4 regions of the Mesorhizobium onobrychidis genome follow, and region 1 is predicted to be linked to each of the others. Evidence: predicted binding sites of a transcription regulator. Region 1 holds the regulator's gene; each other region holds the start of a gene.

Region 1 (7,375 bases):
CAGACGGCGCCAAGGATGGCGGCGCAGGCGACAACACCAAGCAAGCTCTCCGCCCAGACCGGGCGCAGCGGAAATTTGAACCGCTTGCGCTGTGACCGGCCGTTGAGCAGCATCAAGGCGACGGCCACACAGGCGAGAATGCCGACGATCCAGCTTGCGGTTGCCCCGATCGAGCCACGCGGCCCGCCACCCATGAGCTGGAATGTGGCGTCGAGCGGCGCGACGGTGCGCCCGCTCGTCATCAGCCACGCCATGCCGCGCCAGATCAGCAGGCCGCCCAGCGTCACGATGAAGGCCGGAACCTCGAGATAGGCGATGATGAAGCCCTGGAGTGCGCCGATCATGAGGCCGAGCGCTACGCCGGCAGCCAGTGCGATGATCCATATCCAGGGATTTCCAAGCTGGAAGCCCATGACCCGGATGAGGAATTCGGCCTGCGCGACGCCCATCACCATGCCGATCACACCTTCGACGGAGCCGACCGAAAGATCGATGTTGCGCATCACGATGACCAGCACCATGCCGGTCGCCATGATCGCGACCGAGGAGGTCTGCACCGACAGGTTCCAGAGATTGCGCGGCGTAAGGAAGAGCCCGCCCGACAGGATGTGGATTCCAACCCAGATGACCAGCAGCGCGCCGACCATGCCGAGCATGCGTATGTCGAGCTCGGTTGCCTTGAGGAAGCGGCCGACGGGGCTGAGCTCGGATTCACGCGCCCGATCGGCAGCGGTATCGGCGGCCGGCGTGTTGGAAGTCGTGTCGGTCATGATGTCCTCCCACCGGGTTGCCGTCTGCCGCGGATGCCGGAAGCAGCTTAGAAGTTTTCCGCGAGAAGCGGAAAAACAGTTCTTTTTGAAAAAACGCCGCGGCGTGAAGCCGCGGCGTTTCAGGCTTCTTGCGAAGGTCGGATCAGTTGCAGACCGGGACAGTGCCCGCCGCCGCCACGCCGGCGCAGACCTCTTCCTTCTTGATCCAGCCGGCGTCGATGACGACGTTGAGATTGTCCTTGGTGATGGCAATCGGCGTCAGGAACAGCGACTTGACGACATTGCCGCCCGGCGTGGTGAAGTCCTTGACGCCCGCAATGTCGGCCATCGGCTTGCCGTCGGCAAGCTGCGAGGCGATCTCGGCAGCGCTCTTGCCAAGCTCGCGCGCGTCCTTCCATACCGAGACGGTCTGTGTGCCGAGCGCGATGCGGTTCAGCGCGGCATGGTCGCCGTCCTGGCCGGACACCGGGACGGATCCGGCCAAGCCTTGCGCCGTCAGCGCCGCGACAACGCCACCGGCGGTGCCGTCATTGGCGGCAACCACCGCGTCGACCTTGTTGTCGTTGGCGGTCAGGAACTGTTCCATGTTCTTCTGGGCGTTGGCGGGAAGCCAGCCGTCCGTATAGGCCTCGCCGACATTCTTGATCTTGCCGCTGTCGATCGCATCCTTGAGCACTTCCATCGAGCCGGCGAACAGGAAATCGGCATTCGGATCGGCGCCCGAGCCCTTGATGAAGACGTAATTGCCTTCCGGCGCCACCTTGAACACTTCACGGGCCTGCATGCGGCCGACTTCCTGGTTGTCGAAGGTCAGATAGAACACGTCCTTGTTCTCGATCAGCCGGTCATAGCCGACGACCGGAATGCCTTCGTCCAGCGCTTTCTGCACCGCCGGCCCAATGGCCGAGGCATCCTGCGCAAGGATGATCAGCGCGTTGGCGCCCTGCGAGATCAGGCTCTCGACATCGGTCAGCTGCTTGCCGGGATTGGACTGTGCATCGGCGGAAATATACTTGTCGCCGGCGGCCTCGATCGCCGTCCTCATGGCGGCTTCGTCGGTCTTCCAACGCTCTTCCTGGAAGTTCGACCACGAAACGCCAATGACCTTGTCCTTGGCCTGCGCGGCCGATGCGAGCGTCAGCGACATGGCTACCCCCGCCAGAATGGCGGCTGCGAATCTCTTCATGATTTTCCTCCCTGCGCCGCGTACGGCGCGCCCACACTGGCCCGAAGGCCGGCACAAGAGGCCCTATTTTTTCGAGCCCCGAAAAAATACTGGTCCAACGCCGAAGCGCTGTCAACATCAATTCTGATGGATTTTGATGCTCCTGCCGAATTTTTTCGAGCCTCGGAATAAACAATGACAGGGCCTTCTGCTTCTGCCAGTATTTGTCTGATATTACCGACGGCTTCCGATTCATGAGCGGCCGCGGCAATAGGGAGGAAGCAAAAGAATGTCGGTTGGAATTCGTCATGACGATTTGCGCCGGCGCAACCGGGCGATGGTGATTTCGGCCATACGGCGCGCAGGCCAGCCGTCGCGGACCGAGATCGCCGCGACCACCGGCCTCAGCCATTCGACCATATCGGCGATCTCTTCCGACCTGATCCAAGAAGGCATCCTAACCGAGAGCAAGGCCAGCGAGACCACTTCGCTGAAACGCGGCCGGCCGCAGGTCGGGCTCAGCCTCAATCCGGAAGCCGCTGCGGTGTTGGCCGTCGTGTTGTCGCTGAATTTCCTGTCGGTCGCCGTCATCGATTATGCCGGACAGGTGGTCGCCGAGGAACAGCGCCGGCTGGACACGCTGACCATGTCGCGCGACGAGCTGATCGACGAATGTGTCGCCATTGTCCGGCGCCGGCTCGAAGACCCCGACCTCGATGTCCAAAGCGTCGCCCGCATCGCGCTGGCGATCCAGGGGATCACCGATTCCCATGCGCGCGCCATGTTGTGGTCGCCGATCACGCCGCAGACGAACATCGCCTTCGCCGACATTCTGGAACGCGAGTTCGGCATTCCGGCCATCATGGAGAACGACTGCAACATGATGGCCGTGGCGCTGCGCTGGCGCGACCCGGATCGTTACCGCGACGATTTCATCGCCATCCTGCTCTCGCACGGCATCGGTATGGGGCTGGTGCTGAAAGGCGAACTGTTCACCGGCACCCATTCCTCGGGCGGCGAATTCGGCCACATGATCCATCGGCCGGGCGGCGCGCTCTGTCGCTGCGGGCGGCGCGGCTGCGTCGAGGCCTATGCCGGCAACTATGCTATCTGGCGCAACGCAAGGCAATTGAGCGAGAACGCCGAGCCGGTCGCCGACGTCAGCGACGCCGAGATGCGGGCACTGGCGGCCCGGGCGCGCGAGACGGACGGACCGGAACGCGAAGCCTACCGCAAGGCCGGCGAAGCGCTCGGCTTCGGGCTCGGCAGCCTGTTCGCGCTGATCGATCCGGCGCCGGTCGCCATGGTCGGCGCCAGCGCTGCCGCCTTCGACCTGATCGAGCCGGCCCTGCGCGAGGCCATAGCCCAGACCGCCGGCGGCCAGCATTCGGGTTCGATTTCCTTCGACACCGAGCCAAACGAGCTGCCGCTGATCCGCGAAGGCTGCGCGATGCGGGCGCTGAGCTTCGTCGACCAGGAGATTTTCGCGCCGGGCGCGCAAGGAAGGTCCGGCACGATCAGGAAGGACGTGGCCTGAGTCCGAAAGGCAAGGAACAAAGGCGGATTGCGACTTGGGGATGTCTTGAGATTCAGGTCAGTCCGCGCCGGGCTCGAAGACGGGCGCGAAGCGACCGGACTGGGCGGGTTCCGAAAACCGGAACGGAGCGTACTTTGGGTACGTGAGTACCGGAAGCGCAGGAAATCGCCATTCGCAGGCCGGCATCACCCGAATATCAGCACATCCCTAGTCTTCCCTGATCGCATAGCCCGCGCCGCGGATGGTGCGGATGACATCGGGCATGCGACCATTGTTGACCGCCTTGCGCAACCGTCCGACATGGACGTCCACCGTGCGCTCGTCGATGTAGATCGTCTCGCCCCAGACATTGTCGAGCAACTGGCTGCGCGAGAAGACCCGACCCGGGTGCCGCATCATGAATTCGAGCAGCCGGAATTCGGTCGGCCCGAGCCGGATCTCGCTCTTCTTGCGATAGACCCTGTGCGATTCGCGATCGAGCACGATGTCGCCGACCTTAAGCACGCTGGACAGCACTTCGGGCTTGGCGCGGCGCAGCAGCGCCTTGACCCTGGCCATGAATTCCGGCGTCGAGAACGGCTTGACCAGATAGTCGTCGGCTCCGGTGGAAAGGCCGCGCACCCGGTCGCTCTCCTCACCGCGCGCGGTAAGCATGATGATCGGCAGCCGCTCAGTTTCGGGACGCACCCGAAGGCGCCTGCAAAGTTCGATGCCGGAAACCGCCGGCACCATCCAGTCGAGCACCAGGAGATCGGGCACGTTTTCCTGCAGCCGGATTTCGGCCTCGTCGCCGCGCGTCACCACCTCGACCTGATAACCTTCGGATTCCAGATTGTAACGGAGGAGGACGCCCAGCGGCTCTTCATCCTCCACCACCATGATGCGCGGCGCGATCATCGGCCGGTCACTCCTGTCATGTCGCCGGCGCCGACATCGTCGTTTCGTCTAGCTTCGGGCGATCCGCCGGCAATTGCTGCCCGGTCACGACAAAGTAGGCGTTTTCGGCGATGTTGGTGACATGATCGCCGATACGCTCGAGATTCTTGGCGCAGAACAGAAGATGCGTGCAGGCGGTGATGTTGCGCGGATCCTCCATCATGTAGGTCAGGAGTTCGCGAAAAACCGCCGTGTATTTCACGTCGATCTTCTGGTCGTCGGCGCGCAGTTCTTTCAACGCGCCGGCATTACGCGACACATAGTGCTCGACCACGCCGCGAAGCTGCACAAGAACGAGATCCGCCATCGCGTCGATACCGTGCGAGAGATTACGCGGCGTGGCGCTCTGCCCGACTGCGCTGACCCGCTTGGCTATGTTCTTGGCCAGGTCGCCGATGCGCTCGAGATCGCCGGCCATGCGGATTGCGCCAACCACTGCGCGCAGATCTTGCGCCATCGGCTGCCGCTTGGCGATCAGCGTGATCGCACTATCGTCGAGTTCGCGCTGCCGGGCATCCATGATGGCGTCGTCCGAGACGACGCGCTGCGCCATCGCATTGTCTGATGCAAGCAACGCGCGGATCGAGGCTGCGACCATCGCGGCGGCGAGCTCGTCCATATCGCGGATCAGCCTGTCGATGTGCTCCAGTTCCTCGTCGAAAGACGCGACGGTGTGTTCACCCATGATACTGTCCTCGTGTTCGAAATTCGCCGCCGGACCGCTCAGCCGAACCGGCCGGTGATGTAGTCCTGGGTGCGCTTGTCGTCGGGGTTGGTGAACATCTTGTCGGTCGCGCCCTCCTCGACCAGATAGCCGAGATGGAACATCGCCGTGCGTTGCGACACGCGCGCTGCCTGCTGCATCGAATGAGTGACGATGACGATCGTGTAGTTCTGGCGCAGTTCGTCAATCAGTTCCTCGACGCGGGCGGTGGCGATCGGATCGAGCGCCGAACAGGGCTCGTCCATCAGGATCACTTCCGGCGACACGGCGATGGCGCGCGCGATGCACAGGCGCTGCTGCTGTCCGCCGGAGAGACCGGTGCCCGACTCGAGCAGGCGATCCTTGACCTCGTTGAACAGACCGGCGTTCTTCAGGCTCGATTCAACGATGCCGTCCAACTCGGCCTTGCTCCTGGCGAGGCCGTGAATGCGCGGACCGTAAGCGACGTTTTCATAGATCGACTTGGGAAACGGGTTCGGCTTCTGGAATACCATGCCGACGCGAGCTCGCAGCTCGACGACATCGATTTTCGGGTCGTAGACATCCTCGCCGTCGAGTGTGATCTTGCCGCTCACTCGCGCGATATCGATGGTGTCGTTCATTCGGTTCAGGCAACGCAGGAAGGTCGACTTGCCACAGCCCGATGGGCCGATCAACGCCGTCACCTGGTTCTCGCGGACATCGAGATCCACGTCGAACAGAGCTCGCTTCTCGCCGTAATGAACAGAGACCTTGTCGCCCTTCATCTTGATCGAAGGGGCGTTGGTTCCGCTACTCAGTTTCTGTTCGACGCCGGCTTCCGTCATGATGTTCATATCCTCTACTCCTTACCAGCGCCGCTCGAAGCGCCTGCGCAGTATCACCGCGATGGCATTCATGATGACCAAAAACAGCAGCAAAATCAAAATCGCCGCCGAAGTCTTCTGCTGGAACCCGGCTTCCGGGAAATCGGCCCACATGAATATCTGCACCGGCAGGATCGTCGCGGGATCGGTGAAGCCGCCGGGAATGTCGACGATGAAGGCGACCATGCCGATCATCAGCAGCGGCGCGGTTTCACCCAGCGCATGCGCCATTCCGAGGATGGTGCCGGTCATGATACCCGGCATCGCCAGCGGCAGGACGTGATGGAATACGGTCTGGACCTTGGACGCTCCGATGCCAAGCGCCGCCTCCCGGATCGACGGTGGCACGGCGCGCAACGAAGCGCGCGAGGCGATAATGATGATCGGCAGGGTCATCAGCGCCAGCACCATGCCGCCGACCACCGGGGCTGAGCGCGGCATGCCGAAGAAATTCAGGAATACGGCAAGTCCAAGCAGGCCGAAGACGATCGAAGGCACCGCCGCCAGATTGTTGATATTCACTTCGATGATCGTCGTCAGCCGGTTCTTGGGGGCAAATTCCTCAAGATAGATCGCCGCCGAAACGCCGATCGGGAAGGCGATGGCGAGCGTAACGATCATGGTCAGGAACGATCCGACGACCGCGCCCCAGACACCGGCCAGTTCCGGCTCGCGGCTTGCGCCGGTGAAGAAGAAGATCGAGTTGAACCGGCTTTCGATCAGGCCGGCGCTCTTCAGCGTGTCGAGCCAGACGATCATCTTGTCGGAAATCTTTCGCGATGCTTCCGGCGTGTCGATGACGCGCAGGAATGCCTGGCCGCTCGCTGCGGGCGCCGTGCTGTCCAGCGCCTCGATCACCGTGCCCTTTGCGACCGCCGTCCCGTTGGCCCCAGGCGACAGCGCGGTCAGCTTGACCGTACCGCCATTGAACGCGACCAGCAGCGACGATGCGCCGCTCGTCAGCGTGAGCATACCGTTTTCGCCCTCGGTCGCACCATGGCCACGCGCCAGCGTCAGCATGGCGTCGTCGCCGAAGGTAAGATCGATGTCGCCGCTGGTTTCCGAAGGCGTGACGCTTGTCGAAATCGCTTCGTCCGAACCGACGTCGGCAAGCAACCCCTTGAGATAAAGGTCGGCAAAATCGTCAAGTGGAACCGCATAGTCCACCGTTCCTCCGAGCATCCCCGGATCAGCCGCAATATCTTTGCGCAGGAAGACGCCTGTGCCGGTGGAAATCAGTCCGCGCAGCAGGCGCTTGTCCTGACGGCTCGTCACATCAGGAAATTTTGCCGTAAGCGCTTCCTGAGCGATGGCGTCGTAGTTGGCGGCGTCGAGTTTCGCCGGGTCGACCTTGGCCGCCGAAAGATCGATCGGCAGCGTCAGATAGTTCTGCCGCAG
Region 2 (7,375 bases), 1.4 Mb from region 1:
ATGCAGCTCGGCCGCTCCGAAACCATCGCCGACACGGCCAAGGTGCTGTCACGCTATGTCGATGCGATCATGATCCGAACCACATCGCATGACCGGCTGCTGGAGCTGACCGAGAACGCCACCGTTCCCGTCATCAACGGGCTGACCGACGATACCCACCCCTGCCAACTGATGGCCGACATCATGACCTTCGAGGAGCATCGCGGTCCGGTCGCCGGCAAGACAATCGCCTGGACTGGCGACGGCAACAACGTGCTGCATTCCCTGCTGGAGGCCTCGGCGCGGTTCCGCTTCAACCTCAACGTCGCCGTGCCGGAAGGCAGCGAGCCGGCGCAGAAGCATGTCGATTGGTCGACGGCGCATGGCGGCAAGTTGCACTTCACCCGCTCGCCCGAGGAGGCGGTCCACGAGGCCGACTGCGTCGTCACCGACTGCTGGGTGTCGATGGGCCAGGAGCACCGTGCTCGCGGCCACAATGTCTTCTCCCCCTACCAGGTCAATGCGGCGCTGATGGCGAAGGCAAAGCCGGACGCATTGTTCATGCACTGCCTGCCGGCGCATCGCGGCGAGGAGGTCACCGACGAAGTCATCGACGGGCCGCATTCGGTAGTGTTCGACGAGGCCGAGAACCGGCTCCACGCCCAGAAGGCGGTTTTGGCCTGGTGTCTGGGCGCTTGATCCGGGCCACCTTGATCCGGCACTGCGTGGTGCCTATCTCAGGCGCATCACGCAAATCGAGCGCGTTTCGACGCATGCGCCCCGGAGGGCGGCATGGCCGCGCCCTGGAGCTTTGTCATGTTGGAAACTCATCAATTGGCTGAACAACAACCCAAACTCGGCGAATTCGGCTACGCTGGCGACGATCATGTCGTGCCCTTCGAGGTCGGCCCGCTCGACGTGCGTGGCCGCACCGTCCAGCTCGGGCTGATGCTCGACGCGATCCTCAGCCGTCATGACTATCCCGAGCCGGTCGCTCGCCTGCTGGCGGAAGCCTGCGTGCTGACGGTGCTGCTCGGCACCTCGCTCAAGTTCGAAGGCAAGTTCATCCTGCAGACCCGCACGGACGGACCGGTCGATATGCTGGTGGCGGATTTTTCCACGCCGCATGCGCTACGCGCCTACGCGCGCTTCGACGCCGACCGGCTGGAGGCTCTGACGTCTGCCGGTGAGACTTCGCAGCAGACGCTGCTCGGCAGCGGTGTCCTGGCGCTGACGATCGACCAGGGCGCCCACACGCAGCGCTATCAGGGCATCGTCCAGCTCGAAGGCGAGACGCTGGAGCAGGCCGCGCGCACCTATTTTCGGCAGTCGGAACAGATCCCGACCGATCTCAGGCTCACGGTGGCCAAGCTGTTGACGCCCGGCGTCGGCGGCGCCCGCGAGCAATGGCGTGCCGGTGGCATCCTGGCGCAGTTCCTGCCTCAATCGCCGGACCGCATGCGCGTGCCCGATCTTCCGGGCGGCGACGGCGATCCGCGCCAGGAGATCCACGATCCGGCCGACAATTCCTGGCAGGAACTGCTGGCGTTGCTTGGCACCATTGAGCCGACGGAACTGATCGACCCGACGATCGGCGCCGAGCGGCTGCTTTACCGGCTGTTCCACGAGCACGGCGTGCGCGTCTTCGGCGGCGTACCGGTTGCCGACCAGTGCTCATGCTCCAGGGAGAAGATCCGCGGCATTCTCGGAGGCTTCTCCGCCGACGAGATCAGGGACAGCACCGAGGATGGCGGCATTCACGTCGCCTGCGAATTCTGCTCGAAACAATATGACTTCGACCCGGCGGAGTTTGCCGCCGCGCAATAACGAGCGTCAGTGCTGCCTATCTGCCCGCTGGCATTCTTCCAATGGAAGTAGGAATCGCCAAATACCGAGTGCGGTGCCTTCGCAGAACTTGGGTTCCTCGCCCGACGGAGTGGGGCCACCTCTCCCCCGCTTCGCGAGGGCGAGGAACTCAAGTGAGCGTCAATTGACGGTGCGCCGCGTGCCCGGCAGGTCGAGCGAAAAGGCGGGGATGGCGACATCGAACGTCTCGCCCCGCTTGTTGCGCATCGTGTAGTGGCCGACCATGATGCCGGATGGCGTTGAGAGCGGGCACCCAGACGTGTATTGATAACTGTCGCCGGGGTTGAGTTCGGGCTGGTCGCCGACAACGCCGGCGCCGCGCACTTCCTCAACCCGGCCGGTGCCGTCGGTGATGTGCCAATAGCGTGACAGAAGCTGCACGAATTCATCCGACTGGTTGTCGATGGTCACCTGGTAGCCCCAGACATAGCGGTTCTCCGACGGGTCGGAGCGATCTTCCAGATAGAACGGCCTGACCTGTACTTCGATGTTGCGCGTGACGGCGCTGTACATAGACTACTCCACAATATGTAGACGGAACTTTCGACGCTCTCCGCAGCTTGGTCAACGGGGTGCTTCCCGTCGCTGCCCGCCTCCTTTGCGCGCAGGTGCCGAAGAACAATGTCATTTAAGTGACACATGACAATGATGGTGTGCAGGGCCGGGCGACTCAGCATTCTGTCGAACTGTTGAAACGGCTTTCATGCGGGCGGTTTTTTCTGGAGTGACCAGATATCGATGGAATTGACAGTCACCGCCGCCTTGCTTTCCACAGCTCTGCTTCTTGTCAATCTCGCCAGCATCCTGCTCGCTTCGTTGAAGCTGAAGCGGCCTGGCAGGATCACACCGCCAGCGGGCAAGGCGCAGCCGGTGTCGATCGTCGTGCCGTCGCGCGGCGTCGAACCGTTTGCCGAGGAAACGCTCGAGCGCGCCTTCTCTCTCGACTGGCCGCGCTATGAACTCATCTTCTGCGTCGCCCATGCCGACGACCCGGTGGTCGGGCCGATCACCGACGCGATCGCCCGCTTTCCGGCCGTGCCGGCCCGGCTGCTCGTCGGCGACGACCGCATCAGCGGCAATCCGAAACTCAACAATTGCGTGAAGGGCTGGGAGGCAGCGCGACACCGCTGGGTCATCCTTGCCGATTCCAACGTCCTGATGTCGAGGGACTATGTCCAGCATCTGATGGCGGCATGGCGGCCGGACACTGGCCTTGTCTGCTCGACGCCGATCGGCTCGCGGCCGGACGGGTTCTGGGCGGAGGTCGAATGCGCTTTCCTCAACACGCTGCAGGCGCGCTGGCAATATACCGGCGAGGCGCTCGGCCTCGGTTTCGCCCAGGGCAAGAGCATGTTGTGGAACAAGCTCATGCTCGACGCCAATGGCGGCATCCGTGCGCTTGCCGCTGAGATCGCCGAGGATGCCGCCGCGACCAAGCTGGTCAACGGGCTTGGACTGCGCGTCAATCTCGTCGCCTCGCCCTTCGAGCAGCCGCTCGGTTTGCGCACGTTTGGCGAAATCTGGTCGCGCCAGGCCCGCTGGGCACGCCTGCGCCGGGTCACCTTCCCCCTGTTCTTCGCGCCAGAAATATTGGTCGGCGCGGCGGTTCCGCTGGCGCTTGCGCTGATTGCTGCGGCCGGCGCCGGCTTCAGCCTGTCGGCAACCGCCGTCGCCGTGCTGGTAGTCGCCTATCTCCCGGAATGCGCTCTCGCCTCGGCCAAGGGCTGGCACCTGTCGCTGCGCATGATCCCGGCGATGGTTGCGCGGGACGTGATGCTTCCCGCCATCTGGGTGCGCGGCTGGCTCAGCGGTGCCGTCGACTGGCGCGGCAACACGATGACCATCCACACCAGCGCCGTTGCGGAATTGGAAGAGACCCCGTCGGGCGCCTGACCGCGCCTGCTTTTGACAATTCGAGCGAAGCCGTTCGGCGCGTATCCCTATCTGGCGGCTTTCAGTGCCTGCTCGATGTCTTCGAGCAGGTCGTCTGTGTCCTCCAGGCCGACGGACAGCCTGAGCGTGCCTGGCCCGATGCCGAGTTCGGCACGCGCCTCATCGCTCAGATTCTTGTGCGTCGTCGTCGCCGGGTGGGTGATCAGGCTCTTTGCATCGCCGAGATTGTTAGAGATCAGCACGATATCGAGCGTGTTCTGGAAGGCGAAAGCCGCCTGTTTGCCGCCCTTGACGTCGAGGCAGATCAGCGTCGAGCCGCCCGACATCTGCTTCTTGACGACCGCCGCTTGCGGGTGATCGGCGCGGCCGGGATAGATGACGCGGGCGATCTCCGGCTGCTCGGCGAGGAAGTCCGCGATCCGGCCGGCACTTTCCGTCTGCTGGCGCACGCGCAGCGGCAGCGTTTCCAGGCCCTTCAGCAGCGTCCAGGCATTGAACGGCGACAGGCTGGGACCGGTGTGGCGGAAATAGTCGTGCAGGTTCTCGTCGATCCACTTCTTGTCCGACAGGATGACGCCGCCGAGGCAGCGCCCCTGGCCGTCGATGTGCTTGGTCGCCGAATAGACGACGATGTGGGCGCCGAGTTGCAACGGCTTCTGCTGTAAGGGCGTGGCAAAGACGTTGTCGACGATCAGCCGCGCGCCGATCGAATTGGCAAGCGAGGCGACGGCTGCGATGTCGACGACTTCCAGCGTCGGATTGGTCGGGCTTTCAAGGAAGAACAGCTTTGTGTTGGGCCTGACCGCCTTTTCCCAATTGGCGATTTCGGTGCCATCGACCAGCGTCGCCTCGATGCCGTATTTCGGCGCCAGCGTTTCGACCACCCAGCGGCAGGAGCCGAACAGCGCGCGCGCCGCCACTATGTGGTCGCCGGCCTTGGCGCTGCACAGCAACGCCGCTGTGACCGCCGCCATGCCGGATGCGGTGGCGCGGGCATCTTCGGCACCTTCCAGCGCACACATGCGCTTCTCGAACATGTCGACAGTCGGATTGGCATAGCGCGAATAGATGAAGCCCGGTTCCTCGCCCTTGAAGCGGGCTTCCGCCGCCTGCGCCGTGTCGTAGACATAGCCTTGCGTGAGATACATCGCCTCGGAGGTTTCGCCGAAGCCGGAACGTAGCGTTCCCGCATGCACGAGGGCGGTCTGAGGCTTCCAGTTGCGCTTGTTGCTCGTCATCACCTTGTTCCAAACACCAAAAATGGTCCAAACACAAAAAAACCGGCCGCGAAAGTCGCAACCGGTCCATACGGCCTTTCGGCCCGACGGTCCTTTAGCGACTTGTTTAACGTGGCTGCAAGCCGACCGGCCAAATCACCACGGGATAACGACCCTTTAGACCTGCACCGCGCTTGCGTCAATTGCCGGCATGATTAAGAGGTTTGTACCAGTAGGTTCCGTGGCAAGGACCTGCAAAAAAACGAGACCTCGCCCGGCCTTCGAGCGGAGCCAGACTTTGCGGCAGACAGGCATTCTTCCCGATCAGGACATTTCCGCGCTGTTTCAGTCGGGCGCGCTGAAGTCGCCGCGCGCGCTTGATGCCGACCAGGTCCAGCCGGCCAGCCTCGACCTCAGGCTTGGCGACAAGGCCTGGCGGGTGCGCGCCTCCTTCCTTCCCGGCCCCAACCACAGGGTTGCTGAAAAACTCGACCGTCTGAAGCTGCACGAAATCAATCTCGCGGACGGTGCGGTGCTGGAGACGGGCTGCGTCTATATCGTGCCGCTGCTCGAGAGCCTGGCGCTTCCGGCAAACATCTCCGCCTCCGCCAACCCGAAGAGCTCGACCGGACGGCTCGACATCTTCACCCGCGTGATGACCGATCGTGGCCACGAGTTCGACAAGATCGCTGCCGGCTACAACGGCCCGCTCTATCTGGAAGTCAGCCCGCGCACCTTTCCGATCGTTGTCCGCGCCGGCTCGCGGCTGTCTCAGATCAGGTTCCGCACCGGCAATGCACTTTTGTCGGAAAGCGAGCTGCACGAATTGCACCGTGCCGAGACGCTCGTCGCCACCGAGCCACCGAACATTTCCGGTGGCGGCATCGCGCTGTCGATCGACCTCGATGGCGACAAGGACGGGCTGGTCGGCTACCGCGGCAAGCACCACACCGGCCTGGTCGATGTCGACAAGCGCGCGGCACAGGATGTCGTCGATTTCTGGGAGCCGCTTTACAAGAGCGGCGCCGGCGAACTGGTGCTCGATCCGGACGAATTTTATATCCTCGTCAGCCAGGAAGCGGTGCATGTGCCGCCGCTCTATGCCGCCGAGATGACGCCATTCGATCCGCTGGTCGGCGAATTCCGTGTCCATTATGCCGGTTTTTTCGATCCGGGCTTCGGTCATTCGGCGGCCGGCGGCACCGGCAGCAGGGCGGTGCTCGAAGTGCGCAGCCACGAAGTGCCGTTCATCCTCGACCACGGCCAGATCGTCGGGCGGCTGGTCTACGAGCACATGCTGAAGCGGCCGCAGGCGCTCTACGGCACTGATCTCGGCTCGAACTACCAGGCACAGGGCCTGAAACTGTCCAAGCATTTCCGCGCCGCGCGCTGATCGCCGATTAAATCAGACTGTGCTTGCCTGACCTTGTGGGCCGTGCTTGGTTGTGCCCAACCGTTAAGGTGGTTGGAACCAAGGGAACAAGAAATGCAGATTTCAAGATGGATCGCATCGACAGCAGCCGCTGCCATGCTGGTGATGGCTGCCGGGTCCTTGTCGGCGCAAGCACAGGAAAAGTTGAAGATCGCCACCGAAGGCGCTTATCCGCCGTTCAACACCATCACCGCGGATGGCAAGCTCGTCGGCTTCGACATCGACATTGCCAATGCGCTTTGCGCTCAGATGAAGGTCGAATGCGAACTTGTCACGCAGGACTGGGACGGCATGATCCCAGCGCTTCAGGCCAGAAAATTCGATGCCATCATCGCGTCCATGAGCATCACCGAGGAGCGCAAGAAGCAGGTCTCCTTCACCAACAAATACTATACGACGCCGCTTTCGCTGGTGGCCTTGAAGGACAGCGATATTGCCTCGACCGAACCCGCAGCACTCGCCGGCAAGACAGTCGGCGCGCAGGCTTCGACCACCCAGGCCGACTATGCCCAGGATGTCTATATCAAGGCCGGCGCCGAGGCGAAGCTCTACCCGACCCAGGAGGAGGCGGTCGCCGACCTGATGAACGGCCGTCTCGATGCCGTCCTCTCAGACAAATTCGTGCTGATGGACTGGATGAAGAAGTCGAGCGACGGCTGCTGCAAGATGGTCGGCGACGTCAAGGGCACTGAGACCGAAGCCGGTATCGCCGTGCGCAAGGAAGACAATGCGCTGCGCGAAAAACTCAACGCGGCGATCGATGCGATCGTCGCAGACGGCACCTACAAGAAGATCCAGGCCAAATATTTCGATTTCGATATTTATTGAGGTCAGGCGTCCTTTCCTTCTCCCCTTGTGGGAGAAGGTGGATTGGCGCGCAGCGCCAAGACGGTTGAGGGGTGCTGGACGGAGTGAGGGGTTGGCGTTCCCTGGAACACCCCTCATCCGACCGAGCTTCGCTCGGCCACCTTCTCCCACAAGGGGAGAA
Region 3 (7,375 bases), 280 kb from region 1:
CTTCAAGCTCGCTTCGATCAGCAGGTCGGCGTTCCGGGCCACAGACTTCGCCGGTCCGCCGGCACCGAACAGCTGGCCGCTGATATAGGCGCCCTCGATCAGAAGCAGCAGCCCGTCGCCCAGCGTATCGGCGTCGCCGGCACCCATTGCCGCCGCCATGGCGCGCAGGCGTCGTCGCAATTCCTGCTTGTTGACCTCACTCACCACGCGGGCCGGGTGGCCGTGCTCGGGATATTCGACGGCCGCATTGGTCATACCGCAGCCGCGATAGTCGGGTCTTTGCGTGCGCTTGCCGATGCGGGTCAGGAAGGCGGCGATCTGCGCGCGCGGATCGCCGGGATGGGCAGCCACCGCCTCGTCGAAGCAGGCCCAGAACTCGAGGTCGTATTGCCGGAGATAGGACGCCGCCAATTCGTCCTTGGACGGAAAGCTACGATAGAGGCTGGGCTTGGTGACGCCGGCGCGCCGCACGATCTCATCGACGCCAATCGCCCTGATGCCTTGCCGGTAGAACAGGTCGCGGGCAACGCGAAGGATTTTTTCGCCGGCACGCGGCGGTGCCACTTCACCCGCTTTGATCGTTGGTTCAATGCTTTTCATCTAGGACGAGCCGTTGCCTGCTTGACAATGTTACCGATCGGTACGTATACCTCGGTGCAATTGCAACGTACCGGTCAGTAACATGATAGCTCAATCCCGTCCGTTTGGCCAGCGCTACGCTTTTGTCGTGGTCGCCGTCATTTTCCTCTGTCTGCTGATCGCGGCGGGCCTCCGGTCGGCGCCCGCCGTCATAATGCTGCCGCTGGAGGAGAGTTTCGGCTGGCGGCGCGATGTCGTCTCGCTCGCCGCGGCCATCGGCATCTTCCTCTATGGCTTGACCGGGCCGTTTGCCGCGGCACTGATGGAACGGATCGGGCTGCGCCGCACGCTGCTGGCGTCGCTGGTGCTGATGTCGGGTTCGACGGCGCTCAGCCTGTTGATGACCGAGCCGTGGCACCTGCTTCTCACCTGGGGCGTATTCTCCGGCGTCGGTTCCGGCGCGGTCGCCACGGTGCTTGGTGCCACCATCGTCAATCGCTGGTTCAAGACCAATCGCGGCCTGGTGATGGGCCTGATGTCGGCCTCCGCCGCCACCGGCCTGCTGGTATTCCTGCCACTGCTCGCCGCGCTCGCCCAGTCGGGCGGCTGGAAGCCGGTCGCCATCGCCATTGCGGTCGCCACCGCCTGCCTGGTGCCGCTGGTCTGGCTGCTGGTGCCGGAGCGTCCGGCCTCGATCGGCATGGTGCGCTACGGTGCGGACGCCGACGACGTGCCGCCGGTTCCACCGGCCTCGCAGGGCAATTTCCTCACCCATACGCTCAGCACGCTGCGCCGTGCCGCCGGCACCCGCGTGTTCTGGTATCTGTTCGCCACCTTCTTCATCTGCGGCTTCACCACCAACGGACTGGTCGGCACGCACCTGATCGCGTTTTGCGGCGACATGGGTATCGGTCAAGTGCAAGCCGCCGGCCTGCTGTCGCTGATGGGCATCTTCGACCTGATCGGCACGACGCTGTCGGGCTGGCTCACCGACCGTTTCGACCCGCGCAAGCTGCTCGGCGTCTATTATGGCATCCGCGGCCTGTCGCTGATCTATCTGCCTTATTCCGGCTTCTCGTCGACCAGCCTGATCATCTTCGCCGTGCTCTACGGATTGGACTGGATCGCCACCGTGCCGCCGACGCTCAGGCTGTCGAACGAGGCGTTCGGCGATCGCAGCGGGCCGATCGTCTTCGGCTGGATCGTCGCCGGCCATCAGGTGGGTGCGGCGGCCGCCGCTTTCTTCGGCGGCACCATGCGTGAATTGCAGGGCAATTACGAACTCGCCTTCCTCATCGCCGGCATGACGGCAATAGCCGCGGCCTGCATCTCGCTGTTGATCAACACCAGCCGTCCGGCCTTCGAGCCGGAACCTCAGGCGGCTTGAGGGCGCGACGGTGCGTCTCTTCCTTCTCCCCTTGTGGGAGAAGGTGGCCGAGCGAAGCTCGGTCGGATGAGTGTGTTCCAGCTTGGCAATGACAGCACTCCGTCCAACACCCCTCAACCGTCTTGGCGCTGCGCGCCAATCCACCTTCTCCCACAAGGGGAGAAGGAAGATCCGCCTGCCTGTCGATTGTAATGAAACCTTCATGGTTTCGAGATGTGCGTGAAACATTGAGGTTGGACCTTGGCGGCGACGTTCAACGCCATCTAGGAGACAGCCATGAACAAGATTTCGATGACGCGGCGCGCTTTTGTCACGTCGGCGAGCGCCGCCGGCCTCGTCGGCGTATCGGGCCTAGCGCTTCCCTATTATTCCCGCGCCAATCAGCGGCCCGCCTTCACCCATGGCATTCAGTCGGGTGATGTCGACGCAACCAGCGGCGTGGTGTGGACTCGCACCGACCGCCCTTCGCGTGTCATGTTCGAAGTGTCGTCGACGGAGAATTTCGCCAACGCCGTCCGTCTTGCGCCGCTCGATACCTCGCCGGCCAGCGATTACACGGTAAAGCGGCTGCTCACCGACCTCGCCTCCGACCAGGACATCTTCTACCGCATGATCGCGGCCGATCTCGCCGACATCAACGCCGTCTCCGAGCCGATCGTCGGCCGCTTCCGCACGGCGCCGGCCTCGAAGCGCGACATTCGTTTCGCTTGGTCGGGCGATACCGCCGGCCAGGGCTGGGGCATCGACGACACCGGCATGAAGACCTATGCCACGATCGGCAAGCATACGCCCGACTTCTTCCTGCATTCCGGCGACACCATCTATGCCGACGGCGCGATGAAGGACGAGGTCGACCTTCCCGGTGGCGGCAAGTGGAAGAACAACGTCCTCATCGACGAAAAGCGCAAGGTTGCCGAGACGCTGGACGAGTACCGCGGCCAGTGGAAGTACAATTTGATGGACGGACATGTGCTGGGGCTCAACGCCATCTGCCCGACCTTCTACCAGTGGGACGACCACGAGGTGGTGAACAACTGGTCGGATTCGAAGGACCTGAGCGCCGACGACCGCTACTCGGAAAAAAACATCCATGTGCTGGCGGCACGCGCGGCACGCGCCTTCCATGAGATGACGACGATCCGCTACGAGCCGTCGGAACCCGGGCGCGTCTATCGCAAGATCGCCTACGGGCCGCTGCTCGACGTGTTCTTCCTCGACATGCGTTCCTATCGCGGCTCCAATGGTCCTGGCATGCAGGATACGGTGACCCCGCAATCGCGCATCCTCGGCGAACAGCAGACGAAGTGGCTGAAGCGCGAACTGGCAAACTCCAACGCGACCTGGAAAATCATCGCCGCCGACATGCCGCTCGGTCTCGTTGTCTGGAACGACGCCCCCAAGAAGGCCGGCGCCGAGGCCATCAGCAATGGCGACAATGGTCCGGCCAAGGGCCGCGAGCTGGAAATTGCCGACCTCCTTCGCTATATAAAGAATGCCGGCATCACCAACACCGTCTGGCTTACCGCCGATGTGCACTACACGGCGGCGCACTACTACAATCCTGATAAGGCGCAGTTCCAGGACTTCAATCCGTTCTGGGAATTTGTTTCGGGTCCGCTCCATGCCGGCACGTATGGACCCAATGATTTCGACATGACCTTCGGCCCGGAGCTGAAATTCATCAAGGCGCCAACCGCCGAGCAGGGGCAGAATCTGCCACCGTCGGCCGGCCTGCAGTTCTTCGGCCTCGTCGATCTCGACGGCGCCACTGAACAGATGACGGTGCGGCTGATGGATCGCGACGACAATGAACTCTACAAGGTCACGCTCGATCCGGTGCACTCGGCGTGAGGAAGTTGGCTTCAATAATGGCCAAAACGCAGGCGGGACAGCGCCCCCCTCTGTCCTGCCCTCTTTGCCAAAACTTGGCATCTCCCCCACACGGGGGGTGATTGGCAGCTTGGGCGCTCCGCTCGCGCCTGCAACGTTGAAGGTTGGCGAAAGCGGCGGCTACGACCGATCTCCCCCTTCGTGGGGGAGATGCCCGGCAGGGCAGAGGGGGCGTGAAGGATCGCAGCGGAACGGTATCTCGGGATGACGACCGCCGTCGGCGGTCGTCAGTCCGGATAGCAAACGGTTGGAATTTGCGGCCAAATAGCACTGTCGCAGTTGGCAGCCTCCTGCCTCTGCTTGAAGGCGGCGCTAACCGGCCCGGTCACGACTGGGTCGACGCCATCCGGCGCATCGGCAAACAACTGCTCCGCCGAACGCGTGTCGGACGGCAGGGCAGGGGGCGCTTCCTTGAGGGTCGCGGCCGACTGTGCCGCGCCCGCCGCAAGGACAACGGCGAGGGCCGCCCATGCGAGGATTGGCCGGTATCTGGTGCCCGTATTGCTCATGAAATTTGAACTGTCCCGACCGCGAAAGGTTCCGCTTTGGTTAATAATTCCATTTCACACCAAGACGCTTAAGATTTGGTGACCATGTATTTGGTGGCGCGCCTCCTCTTTCGCAATTGCGAAAAACCCTGTATGAGCCGCCCAACCGAAAGAGGCAGCGCCTTTTGGCCTGCTGCCTGCAACGCTCCCGAGACCACAACATGAAAATTCGTAATATCGCGATCATCGCGCACGTCGACCATGGAAAAACCACCCTCGTCGACCAACTCCTGAAACAGTCCGGCTCGTTCCGCGACAACCAGCGCGTCGCCGAACGCGCCATGGATTCGAACGACCTCGAAAAGGAACGCGGCATCACCATCCTGGCCAAGGCGACCTCGGTCGATTGGAAGGACACCCGCATCAACATCGTCGACACCCCCGGCCACGCCGATTTCGGCGGTGAAGTCGAGCGCATCCTGTCGATGGTGGATTCAGCCATCGTGCTGGTCGACGCCGCCGAAGGGCCGATGCCACAGACCAAATTCGTCGTCGGCAAGGCGCTCAAGGTCGGATTGAAGCCGATCGTCGTCATCAACAAGATCGACCGGCCGGACGCCCGCCACGTCGAGGTGGTCAACGAAGTGTTCGACCTGTTTGCAGCGCTCGACGCGACCGACGACCAGCTCGACTTCCCGATCCTTTACGGCTCGGGCCGCGACGGCTGGGTCTCGGAAAACCCCGAAGGTCCGAAGGACCAGGGTCTGGCGCCGCTGTTCGACCTCGTTATCAAGCATGTGCCGGCGCCGACCGTCCATCCCGGCCCGTTCCGGATGATCGGCACCATTCTGGAAGCCAATCCGTTCCTCGGCCGCATCATCACCGGCCGCATCGAATCCGGCACGCTGAAATCCAACCAGGCGGTCAAGGTGCTGCATCATGACGGCACCCAGGTCGAAACCGGCCGCATCTCGAAGATCCTGGCTTTCCGCGGGCTGGAGCGCCAGCCGATCGACGAGGCGCAGGCGGGCGACATCGTCGCCATTGCCGGCCTGTCGAAGGGCACCGTCGCCGACACGTTCTGCGACCCGTCGGTGACCGAGCCGCTGCACGCGCAGCCGATCGATCCGCCGACCGTGACGATGTCGTTCCTCGTCAACGATAGCCCGCTGGCCGGCACTGAGGGCGACAAGGTGACCAGCCGCGTCATTCGCGACCGCCTGCTGCGCGAGGCCGAAGGCAATGTCGCGCTGAAGATCGAGGAATCGCCGGACAAGGACTCGTTCTTCGTCTCCGGCCGCGGCGAATTGCAGCTTGCCGTTCTGATCGAGACGATGCGCCGCGAAGGTTTTGAGATCGCCGTGTCGCGTCCGCGCGTCGTTATGCAGCAGGGCGACAACGGCGAATTGCTGGAGCCGGTCGAGGAAGTCGTTATCGACGTCGACGAGGAGCATGCCGGCGTCGTCGTGCAGAAGATGTCGGAGCGCAAGGCCGAGATGGTCGAATTGCGCCCGTCAGGCGGCAACCGCCAGCGCATCGTCTTCCACGCGCCGACGCGCGGCCTGATCGGCTACCAGTCGGAACTGCTGACCGACACGCGCGGCACCGCTGTCATGAACCGGCTGTTCCATGCCTACGAATCTTACAAGGGTGAGCTGCCGGGCCGCACCAACGGCGTGCTGATCTCCAATGAACAGGGTGAATCGGTCGCCTATGCCATGTGGAACCTGGAAGACCGCGGCCCGATGGTCATCGATCCGGGCGTCAAGGTCTATCAGGGCATGATCATCGGCATCCATTCACGCGACAACGACCTTGAAGTGAACGTGCTGAAGGGCAAGAAGCTGACCAACATCCGCGCCGCCGGCAAGGATGAGGCAGTGAAGCTGACGCCGCCGATCCGCATGACACTGGAACGCGCGCTGGCCTGGATCCAGGACGACGAGCTGGTCGAGGTGACGCCGAAAACCATACGCCTGCGCAAGCTCTATCTCGACCCGAACGAGCGCAAGCGTTTTGAGAAGTCGGCGAAAGTGGTTGGCGCGGCGTAAGGGCAATAACCGCGCAATGAGCGGCAAACTCGTTACGGCCGTCATATATGACAATCGACCCGAGGCCGAAGTTTGCGTGTCGATGCTCAAGGCGTATGGGATCTATGCACTCGCGACTCATATGCCCGACAGCAGGCTCGGCCTGATCCATGTGCAAGTCGTTGACAGTGATGTCGAAGCGGCCAAGGGTTTGATCGGCTCGGTCCCCGAAGAGGGCTGATCCCGGTCGGTTTTGCCTCATTGAAGGAGGTCGGCGCTGCCCCTCATCCGCCTGCCGGCACCTTCTCCCCGTGAACGGGGAGAAGACCGCTGACCGCACCCTCGGCGTTCATTTTTTTGCAACGCTGGTAATTGGCGGAACCGTCGATGACGGCGCCCTTCTCCCCGTTCACGGGGAGAAGATGGCGGCAGCCAGATGAGGGGCAGCGCCGACACCTCTTCAGAGGGCAAATTTCGCCGCAAGCCGCAGGGGTGCCAAATCGCCGCCGATCGGATATCTTCGCTCTCTAACGCTCGAAGGCACTCCCATGCACTTCACCTCGCTTCTGATCTTCGCCGCCGCCCTTTTCGTCGCCGCCGGCTCGCCCGGACCTTCGATTGCCGCTCTGGTGGCGCGGGTCATCGCAAAGGGCTTTCGCGATGTGTTCCCGTTCCTGCTCGCCATGTGGATCGGCGAGGGCATCTGGCTGTCGCTGGCGGTATTCGGCCTGGCGGTGGTGGCACAGACCTTCCATCTCGCCTTCGTCGTGCTGAAATGGGTCGGCGTCGCCTATCTCGCCTACCTCGCCTGGAAGATGTGGACCGCTCCGGTCGATGCGCGCGAGGGCGAGATGCCGCGCGAGGAGTCGGCCGTCAAACTGTTCTTTGCCGGCATGGCGGTGACGCTCGGCAATCCCAAGATCATGATGTTCTACCTGGCGCTACTGCCGACGATCATCGATCTCGCCTCGGTCACGGTCGTCGGCTGGATCGAGCTGACG
Region 4 (7,375 bases), 3.5 Mb from region 1:
GTAGAGGTCGCCCGACAAATCATAGTGGCGCTGCACGTTACGGCGCGCGCGCGCCGCCGTGTTGATCTGCTGCAGGCGGCGGAAGGCGTGGCGCAGGCCCTCGATCGCCTTCGACCAGGTGGCGTCGATGCCGCCGCTACCCATGTTCTGGAAGGCGATGCGCATCACCCCCAGCACGCCGCCCTCGAGTATGTCGAGTTCACCGTCCATATAGGCTTCCGGCACCGCCAGCATCGGATCGAAGGTGATGGCGCGCTCGGCATGCGCGGTCTTGATGTGCATGTGCACCAGATCGCCGCTGCCGTCGCCGAAGATCACCGAGAGGCCTTTCGGTCCGGTGACTTTGAGATTGCCGGTGCGCACCAGGCGGTCGAGAATGCGTTTCAGCAGAATATTCATGACCAACGTCCCCTCTCGGTCAGACACGCTGTCTTGGCGCATGACCCCGAAAATCGAAATCGATTTTCGGAAAGGATCATGCGCCAAACCAAAGTTCTACGGCATCCTTTCCGCGTCGAAAGGACGCGCGGCGCTGTAGTCTGCCTCAACATATAGGGGTTCGGAAAGTTCCTTTTGGCACAAAAATGCCCGGGCGAGGGGCCCGGGCATTGGTCCAGAAATGACTGGAAGCCGACGAAATTGTTTAGAGCGCCGCTCTGACGCTTGGTCGTATCCAATTAGCCGTTGTCTTCGCCGCCTTCGAACTCGACGTTGGGGTCGAAGAAGTTATCCGGGCGCGCATTGTCGTTGATGTCTTCGCCATAGATGGCTTCGGCGGTGGTCAGCGTCTCGCCCTTGGCCTGGCGCTCGGCTTCGTCGGCCGTGCGGGCGATGTTTAGCGTGATGGTGACCTCGACTTCCGGATGCAGCGCGATCGCCACATTGGTAAGGCCGATGGTCTTGATCGGCTGGTTGAGCAGGATCTGGTTGCGGTTGACCGAGAAACCTTCCGCCGTCAGCAACTCGGCGATGTCGCGGGTCGACACCGAGCCGTAGAGCTGGCCGGTTTCGCCGGCCGAACGCACGGCGATGAAGCTCTTGCCGTCGAGCTTTTCCGAAATCTGCATGGCCTCGGACTTGCGCTCGAGGTTGCGGGCTTCGAGCTGGGCGCGCTGGCCTTCGAATTTCTTCTTGTTGGCTTCGTTGGCGCGCAGCGCCTTGCCCTGCGGCAGCAGGAAGTTGCGGGCGAATCCATCCTTGACCTTGACGGTATCGCCCATCTGACCGAGGCGGGAAACGCGCTCGAGAAGAATGACGTCCATGGTTTTGTTCCTTCGTTTGGGCGCCAAATCGCTGGCATCGACGCCGAATTGTTTGGAACAGGTCAGGAAGCTGAGGGCGTCGCCGCCTATGTCGCTGTCCTGCCTGTCGCGGCAGTTAGAGGTCTTCACCTCAACCCGGGATTTGATGGCAACCCTGCGGCGCCCGTCGCCGTGGGAAAAGCGGGCGGCGAACCGCCCGCTGAAAGAGTGCTAGCGAACCACGTAGGGCAGCAGGCCGAGGAAGCGGGCGCGTTTGATCGCCTTGGCGAGTTCGCGCTGCTTCTTCTGGCTGACGGCGGTGATGCGCGACGGCACGATCTTGCCGCGCTCGGAAATGTAGCGCTGCAGAAGACGTACGTCCTTGTAGTCGATCTTGGGCGCGTTGGCGCCGGAGAACGGGCAGGTCTTGCGGCGGCGGTGGAACGGGCGCCGGGTCGGGATCTGGTTGATGTCGACCATTATTCTGCACCCCCTTCAACACCTTCGCGCGGACGGCGCGGACCACGGTCTGCACCGGCGTCGCCACCGAAGCTGCGCGGCGGGCGATCGCCACGGTCGCCGCGATCGCGGTCGCCGAACGAGCGCGGGCCGCGGTCACGGTCGCCGAAGCCGCCGCGTTCCGAGCGCTCTTCGCGCTTCTGCATCATCGCCGACGGGCCTTCCTCATGCGCATCGACCTTGATGGTGAGGAAACGCAGCACATCCTCGGACAGGCCCATCTGGCGCTCCATCTCGTTGAGTGCGGCCGGCGGGCAGGTGATGTCCATCAGCGTGTAGTATGCCTTCCGGTTCTTGTTGACCCGGTAGGTGAGGGACTTCAGTCCCCAGTTCTCGACCCGGCCGACGGACCCGCCATTCGCGGAGATGACGCCCTTGTACTGTTCGACAAGCGCATCGACCTGCTGCTGCGAGAGGTCCTGCCGGGCAAGAAACACATGTTCGTAAAGAGCCATATTGTTCTATTGCCTTTCTTCGTTTCTCTCCCGGTTCCCGGCGGCAAAAGCCTCTGCAACTTCTCTGACCCGCCGATCCCTAGGGGCGGGGAAGAAAGGAGCATGACGAGACGGTCGAGAGCGGAGACACGGGAGGCGGAAGCGCTTCTGGCTCCACACGAAGGTTTTCGAAAAAACCTCCGGCCCTCCGTTCAGCCCCCAGCAAGGACCGGCAGATTGCGGGCGTCTATACAGGAATTTGGCCGCAAGGCAAGGGCGAGCCGAAAATCCGCCGCCGCAAGGGCGACATGTCGCGGCATCTTCAGCTTGTATGCGGAACGAGCTTCTTCACCGTTTCCGGGAAGAAATCGGGCGCTGCACGGCGCTTGCCGAACATCATGTCGTATTGCAGCAGACGGAAATCGCGAATGGCCGGGTCGATTTTCTTCTTGCGCGCCCAGTCCGGCGTGGCCTCGCCCGCCGGCGTCATCAACAAATTGCGGTCGACGACGCTGTAGCGCTCGCGCATCTGGCCGAGGAAGCCGGTGTAGTAGGGATGGCTGATCCCGGCCGTGGTCAGGATGTGGTAGGGCAGGAAGACGGGGCTTACCGCGCCCATTTCCTCGGCCGGCCCTGTGCGGTTCGACCATACGATCAGCGGCGTCTGGTGATGCAGCAGCATCTGGTCAGGCGGTTCTTTGCGCGGCGCGACATTGTCCTTGAGGAAGCCGGTCTCGACATAGACCGGTCCGAGCGGCGGCAGATGGTCGCCGAAGAAGGCGATGACTGTCGGCCGCTGGCGGTTCTTCGCCCATTCGACAAGGCGCTCAAGGCCCTTGTCGGCGTCGGATGCACCCTCTGTGAAGCTCAGCAGCGAATCCTTTGCCCACTGGCTGGTCGGCGCCTGCACCTTGTGGGTCGGATTGTAATAGCGATTCGGCTCGTAAGGGCCGTGGTTTTGCAGGCTGACGGCGAAGAAGAAAAACGGATCGTCAGTGGAGTCGGCCTCGCGGATGATCTCGTCGGTCATCGCCGCGTCCGAGGCCAGCGGACCGCGCTTTTCGAGATATGGCATATTTTCTTCCGACTTGAAGGCGTCGAAGCCGAAATCCGCATAGACCGGCGTACGGTTCCAGAACCAACTCGTGCCGGGATGGATAGCGCGCGTCTCATAGCCCTGGCTCTTCAGGAACGTCGCCATCGACGGCACCGGCGCGCGGACATATTGCTGGTAGGGGATGCTGCCGGCCGGCAGGAAGGCGTTGGAAAAGCCGGTCAGCGCCTCGAATTCGACATTGGCGGTCATACCGCCGAATTCGGGTGAGAACATATAGCCCGAGCGCAGCGCCCGCACATTGGGAATCGGATCGGGCGTGATGGTGACGCCGGGCAGCTCGGTCGGGTCCCAGAAGGATTCGCTCATGACGATGATGATGTCGGGCTTCTCGGCCGGTACCGAGGCCGTCACATCAGGCCTGTCGATTGCTGCGATCGACTTGTCGGAATAGCCGGCAGGCGCCGAGACATGGGCCATCGGCACGTTGAGCGCGAAGGCGAGCGCAAAACCGTTGGAGGCGTAGTTTTCCTTCTGGTCCCACATGATCGGGATGATCTGCAGCCGGTCACGCGTCCACGAGAAGGTTGCATAGTCCATGATCGAGACGAAGAAGGCGAGCAGTGGCACGGTCAGCGTCAGCCGGGCAAGGCGCCCCTTGCGGCTGAGCGCCGGCACGCGGCGGCGCCACAGCCGCCAGCCATAAACGAGCAGCGACAGCCCACCGACGATGCCGACCGCCAAGGCGAGGGCGGTTCCCGGGCGTTCGCGCACCAGAAGCGGCATCAGCGCCACGATCTGGCGTGAATAGAGGAAATCGGTCGGATAGAGCGGATCGCCGAGATAAAGCGATTTCTGATGGCCGACGAAGGCCAGCGCCAGGGTCAGCGGCGCGACGATCATCAGGCTCTGGTGGCTGCGGCCGAGCACGGCATCGAGGCCGATCAGGATCAGCGCGAAGATGATGATGGTGGTCCAGCCCGGCTTGAAGGGCTGCAGGAAGAAGGCGACGGTACCGGCAAAGTCGCCGCGCACGATCAGTTCGATCGCAAAAACCAGGATGGCGGCAGCGAGAAGGCTGACGAGGCCATAACGGATAACAGGCCATTTCCGGCCCGGCAGATAGCCGGTGGCCGGATCGCCTTCCAGAAACTGTGGCGCGGCTTTGCCAGCGCCCTTCCTAGTCCTTGCCACCTTACAATTCCCCCGACCATACACAAAAGCGTCATTGAGCTGTCATCGATATGTCACGAAAAGCTAGCGCCTGTGGCTGAAATAAGAAGAGCCAGCAAACGAATCGTGAGCGATTTTCATCATGAGTGATCGACAAAAAGCCTTTTGGAACAGGTACTCGGCCAGCAATACCGAGCCGGAGTGGCCCGGGTCGGGCCGATGGCGGACTTGACTTGCCCGCCCGCCTTGCGTCACAGGCAGGAAAAATCAGCCGCTTGGGAGCCACACATGGCCGTTGCATTCACCTTTCCGGGACAGGGCAGCCAAGCTGTCGGCATGGGCAAGGACCTCGCCGACGCCTTTCCGGAATCGCGGAAGATCTTCGAAGAGGTCGACGACGCGCTCGGCGAAAACCTGTCGAAGCTGATCTGGGAAGGGCCGGAAGAGACGCTGACGCTGACCGCCAATGCCCAGCCGGCGCTGATGGCGGTATCGCTCGCCGCGATCCGGGCACTGGAATCGCGCGGCTTCTCGCTGAAGGACAAGGTCGCCTATGTCGCCGGCCATTCGCTTGGCGAATATTCGGCACTTGCCGCCGCCGGTTTCGTTTCGGTCGCCGATGCGGCCCGGCTCTTGCGTATCCGCGGCAATGCCATGCAGGCGGCTGTGCCGGCCGGTGAAGGCGCCATGGCGGCGATCATCGGGCTGGAACAGGCCGATGTCGAAGCCGCCTGCGCTGAAGCGGCCAAAGGTTCAGCCAAAGATTCAGTTTGCCAGATCGCCAACGACAATGGCGGTGGCCAACTGGTGATCTCCGGCGCCAGGGCGGCGGTCGAGCTGGCGGCGAGACTGTGCATGGAAAAGGGCGCCAAGCGGGCGCTGATGCTGCAGGTCTCGGCGCCCTTCCATTCGGCGCTGATGGCACCGGCGGCCGAGGTCATGCGCGAGGCATTGGCCGAAGTCACGAAGAACGCGCCGTTCGTGCCCGTGGTCTCCAATGTGTCGGTCACTCCGTCCAGCGATCCGGACGCAATCGCCCGCCGCCTGGTCGAACAGGTGACCGGCCGCGTGCGCTGGCGCGAAACGGTGGAATGGTTCGACGCGAATGGCATTGCGACGCTTTACGAAGTGGGCGCCGGCAAGGTGCTGTCGGGACTGGCGCGGCGCATCAACCGCGATATGGCCACCGGCGCCGTCGGCACGCCGGCGGATGTCGACGCGGCGCTGGCGGCGCTCGCATAACCGCCAAGATTTGGCCCCACCCGTGTAGGGTGTTCTCTCTTAGATCAGGAGACAAGACATGTTCGAATTGACCGGCCGCAAGGCCCTCGTCACAGGCGCATCGGGAGGCATCGGCGAGGCGATCGCCAGGGTGCTGCATGCGCAGGGCGCCGTCGTCGGCCTGCACGGCACCCGCGTCGAAAAGCTGGAGACGCTGGCGGCCGAACTCGGCGACCGGGTCAAGCTGTTCCCGGCGAACCTTTCCAATCGCGACGAGGTCAAGGCGCTCGGCCAGAAGGTCGAGGCCGATCTCGAAGGCGTCGACATTCTCGTCAACAATGCCGGCATCACCAAGGACGGTCTGTTCGTACGCATGGCGGACGCCGACTGGGATACGGTGCTCGAAGTCAATCTGACCGCCGTGTTCCGGCTGACCCGCGAACTCACCCATCCGATGATGCGGCGCCGGCATGGCCGCATCATCAACATCACCTCCGTGGTTGGCGTCACCGGCAATCCCGGCCAGACCAATTACTGCGCCTCCAAGGCCGGCATGATCGGCTTTTCCAAGTCGCTGGCGCAGGAGATCGCCACCCGCAACATCACCGTCAACTGCGTCGCCCCGGGCTTTATCGAATCGGCGATGACCGACAAGCTCAACGACAAGCAGAAAGAGGCGATCATGGCGGCGATCCCGACACGGCGCATGGGCACCAGCGCCGAAGTCGCTTCCGCCGTCGCCTATCTCGCTTCCAACGAAGCTGCCTATGTCACCGGCCAGACCATTCACGTGAATGGCGGCATGGCGATGATTTGACAGTTGCGGGAAAACACCCCTTTTCGCCTTGGACCCGGGCCGATTTTCGTGTAATGCGGCCCGCAACCCGGCGGTTCGGGCAAAAACCGGTCCGGTGCCGTTGCGTTTCCGACAGGACCATCTTTCAGCTTGATTAGCGGCATTCTGCCCGCTAACGAAGACAGACAAACAAAAGACGAGGATGCCCAAATGAGTGACACCGCAGAGCGCGTCAAGAAGATCGTTATCGAGCACCTTGGCGTCGATGCCGACAAGGTGACGGAGCAGGCGAGCTTCATCGATGATCTGGGCGCGGACAGTCTCGACACGGTCGAACTCGTCATGGCGTTCGAAGAAGAATTCGGCGTCGAGATCCCGGACGATGCGGCCGAAACCATCCTGACTGTTGGCGATGCGGTGAAGTACATCGATAAGGCTTCTGCCTGACGCTATTTGCAGTCATCACCGAGGAGGACCTGCGATGAGGCGTGTCGTCGTCACGGGCCTTGGGCTGCTTTCGCCCTTCGGCGTAGGCTTCGAGCATGGCTGGAAGGAGCTTCTTACCGGCCGCAGCGCAGCCAAGCGCATCACCGAGTTCGAGGTGGAGGATCTTGCCTGCAAGGTCGCCCACGTCATTCCCCGCGGCAATGGTGAGAACGCCACCTTCAATCCCGAGGCCGTTCTCGAGCCGAAGGAACTGCGCAAAATCGGCGACTTCATCCTGTACGGGATCGCGGCCGCCGACGAGGCGCTGAAGGATTCCGGGTGGGCGCCGAAGTCGCATGAGGAGCAGTGCGCCACCGGCGTGCTGATCGGCTCCGGCATCGGCGGCATCGAAGGCATCGCCGAGAACGCGATGATCCTGAAGGAGCGCGGTCCGCGCCGCATCAGCCCGTTCTTCATCCCCGGCCAGATCATCAATCTCGTCTCCGGCCAG

The links. The regulator PhoB, encoded in region 1, activates phosphate uptake and scavenging genes when phosphate is short. The targets are predictions, from matches to a motif close to TGTCATNNANCTGTCAT.
Region 2: a site for PhoB is predicted at 2,468-2,484, ahead of IHQ72_RS35705 (ceramide glucosyltransferase). Genes of this name have one in related genera too.
Region 3: a site for PhoB is predicted at 2,154-2,170, ahead of IHQ72_RS05280 (alkaline phosphatase D family protein). Genes of this name have one in related genera too.
Region 4: a site for PhoB is predicted at 4,472-4,488, ahead of IHQ72_RS26050 (LTA synthase family protein). Genes of this name have one in related genera too.

Annotation. Positions count from the first base shown of each region.
Region 1 covers NZ_CP062229.1:1,375,712-1,383,086, reverse strand. The annotation lists gene IHQ72_RS06735 (sugar ABC transporter permease) at 1-770, opposite strand, end outside; gene xylF (D-xylose ABC transporter substrate-binding protein) at 913-1,956, opposite strand; gene IHQ72_RS06725 (ROK family protein) at 2,225-3,472, shown strand; gene phoB (phosphate regulon transcriptional regulator PhoB) at 3,680-4,369, opposite strand; gene phoU (phosphate signaling complex protein PhoU) at 4,386-5,093, opposite strand; gene pstB (phosphate ABC transporter ATP-binding protein PstB) at 5,132-5,947, opposite strand; gene pstA (phosphate ABC transporter permease PstA) at 5,960-7,375, opposite strand, start outside.
Region 2 covers NZ_CP062229.1:7,255,622-7,262,996, reverse strand. The annotation lists gene argF (ornithine carbamoyltransferase) at 1-678, shown strand, start outside; gene IHQ72_RS35715 (Hsp33 family molecular chaperone) at 772-1,806, shown strand; gene apaG (Co2+/Mg2+ efflux facilitator ApaG/CorD) at 1,966-2,358, opposite strand; gene IHQ72_RS35705 (ceramide glucosyltransferase) at 2,584-3,738, shown strand; gene IHQ72_RS35700 (O-succinylhomoserine sulfhydrylase) at 3,786-4,976, opposite strand; SAM riboswitch at 5,051-5,128, opposite strand; gene IHQ72_RS35695 (2'-deoxycytidine 5'-triphosphate deaminase) at 5,254-6,348, shown strand; gene IHQ72_RS35690 (ABC transporter substrate-binding protein) at 6,442-7,215, shown strand.
Region 3 covers NZ_CP062229.1:1,095,366-1,102,740, forward strand. The annotation lists gene IHQ72_RS05270 (TetR/AcrR family transcriptional regulator) at 1-600, opposite strand, end outside; gene IHQ72_RS05275 (MFS transporter) at 683-1,966, shown strand; gene IHQ72_RS05280 (alkaline phosphatase D family protein) at 2,243-3,817, shown strand; gene IHQ72_RS05285 (hypothetical protein) at 4,084-4,365, opposite strand; gene typA (translational GTPase TypA) at 4,566-6,395, shown strand; gene IHQ72_RS05295 (hypothetical protein) at 6,412-6,615, shown strand; gene IHQ72_RS05300 (LysE family translocator) at 6,923-7,375, shown strand, end outside.
Region 4 covers NZ_CP062229.1:5,221,952-5,229,326, reverse strand. The annotation lists gene IHQ72_RS26070 (cyclopropane fatty acid synthase) at 1-399, opposite strand, end outside; gene rplI (50S ribosomal protein L9) at 678-1,262, opposite strand; gene rpsR (30S ribosomal protein S18) at 1,473-1,721, opposite strand; gene rpsF (30S ribosomal protein S6) at 1,721-2,215, opposite strand; gene IHQ72_RS26050 (LTA synthase family protein) at 2,517-4,442, opposite strand; gene fabD (ACP S-malonyltransferase) at 4,710-5,663, shown strand; gene fabG (3-oxoacyl-[acyl-carrier-protein] reductase) at 5,722-6,459, shown strand; gene IHQ72_RS26035 (acyl carrier protein) at 6,649-6,885, shown strand; gene fabF (beta-ketoacyl-ACP synthase II) at 6,920-7,375, shown strand, end outside.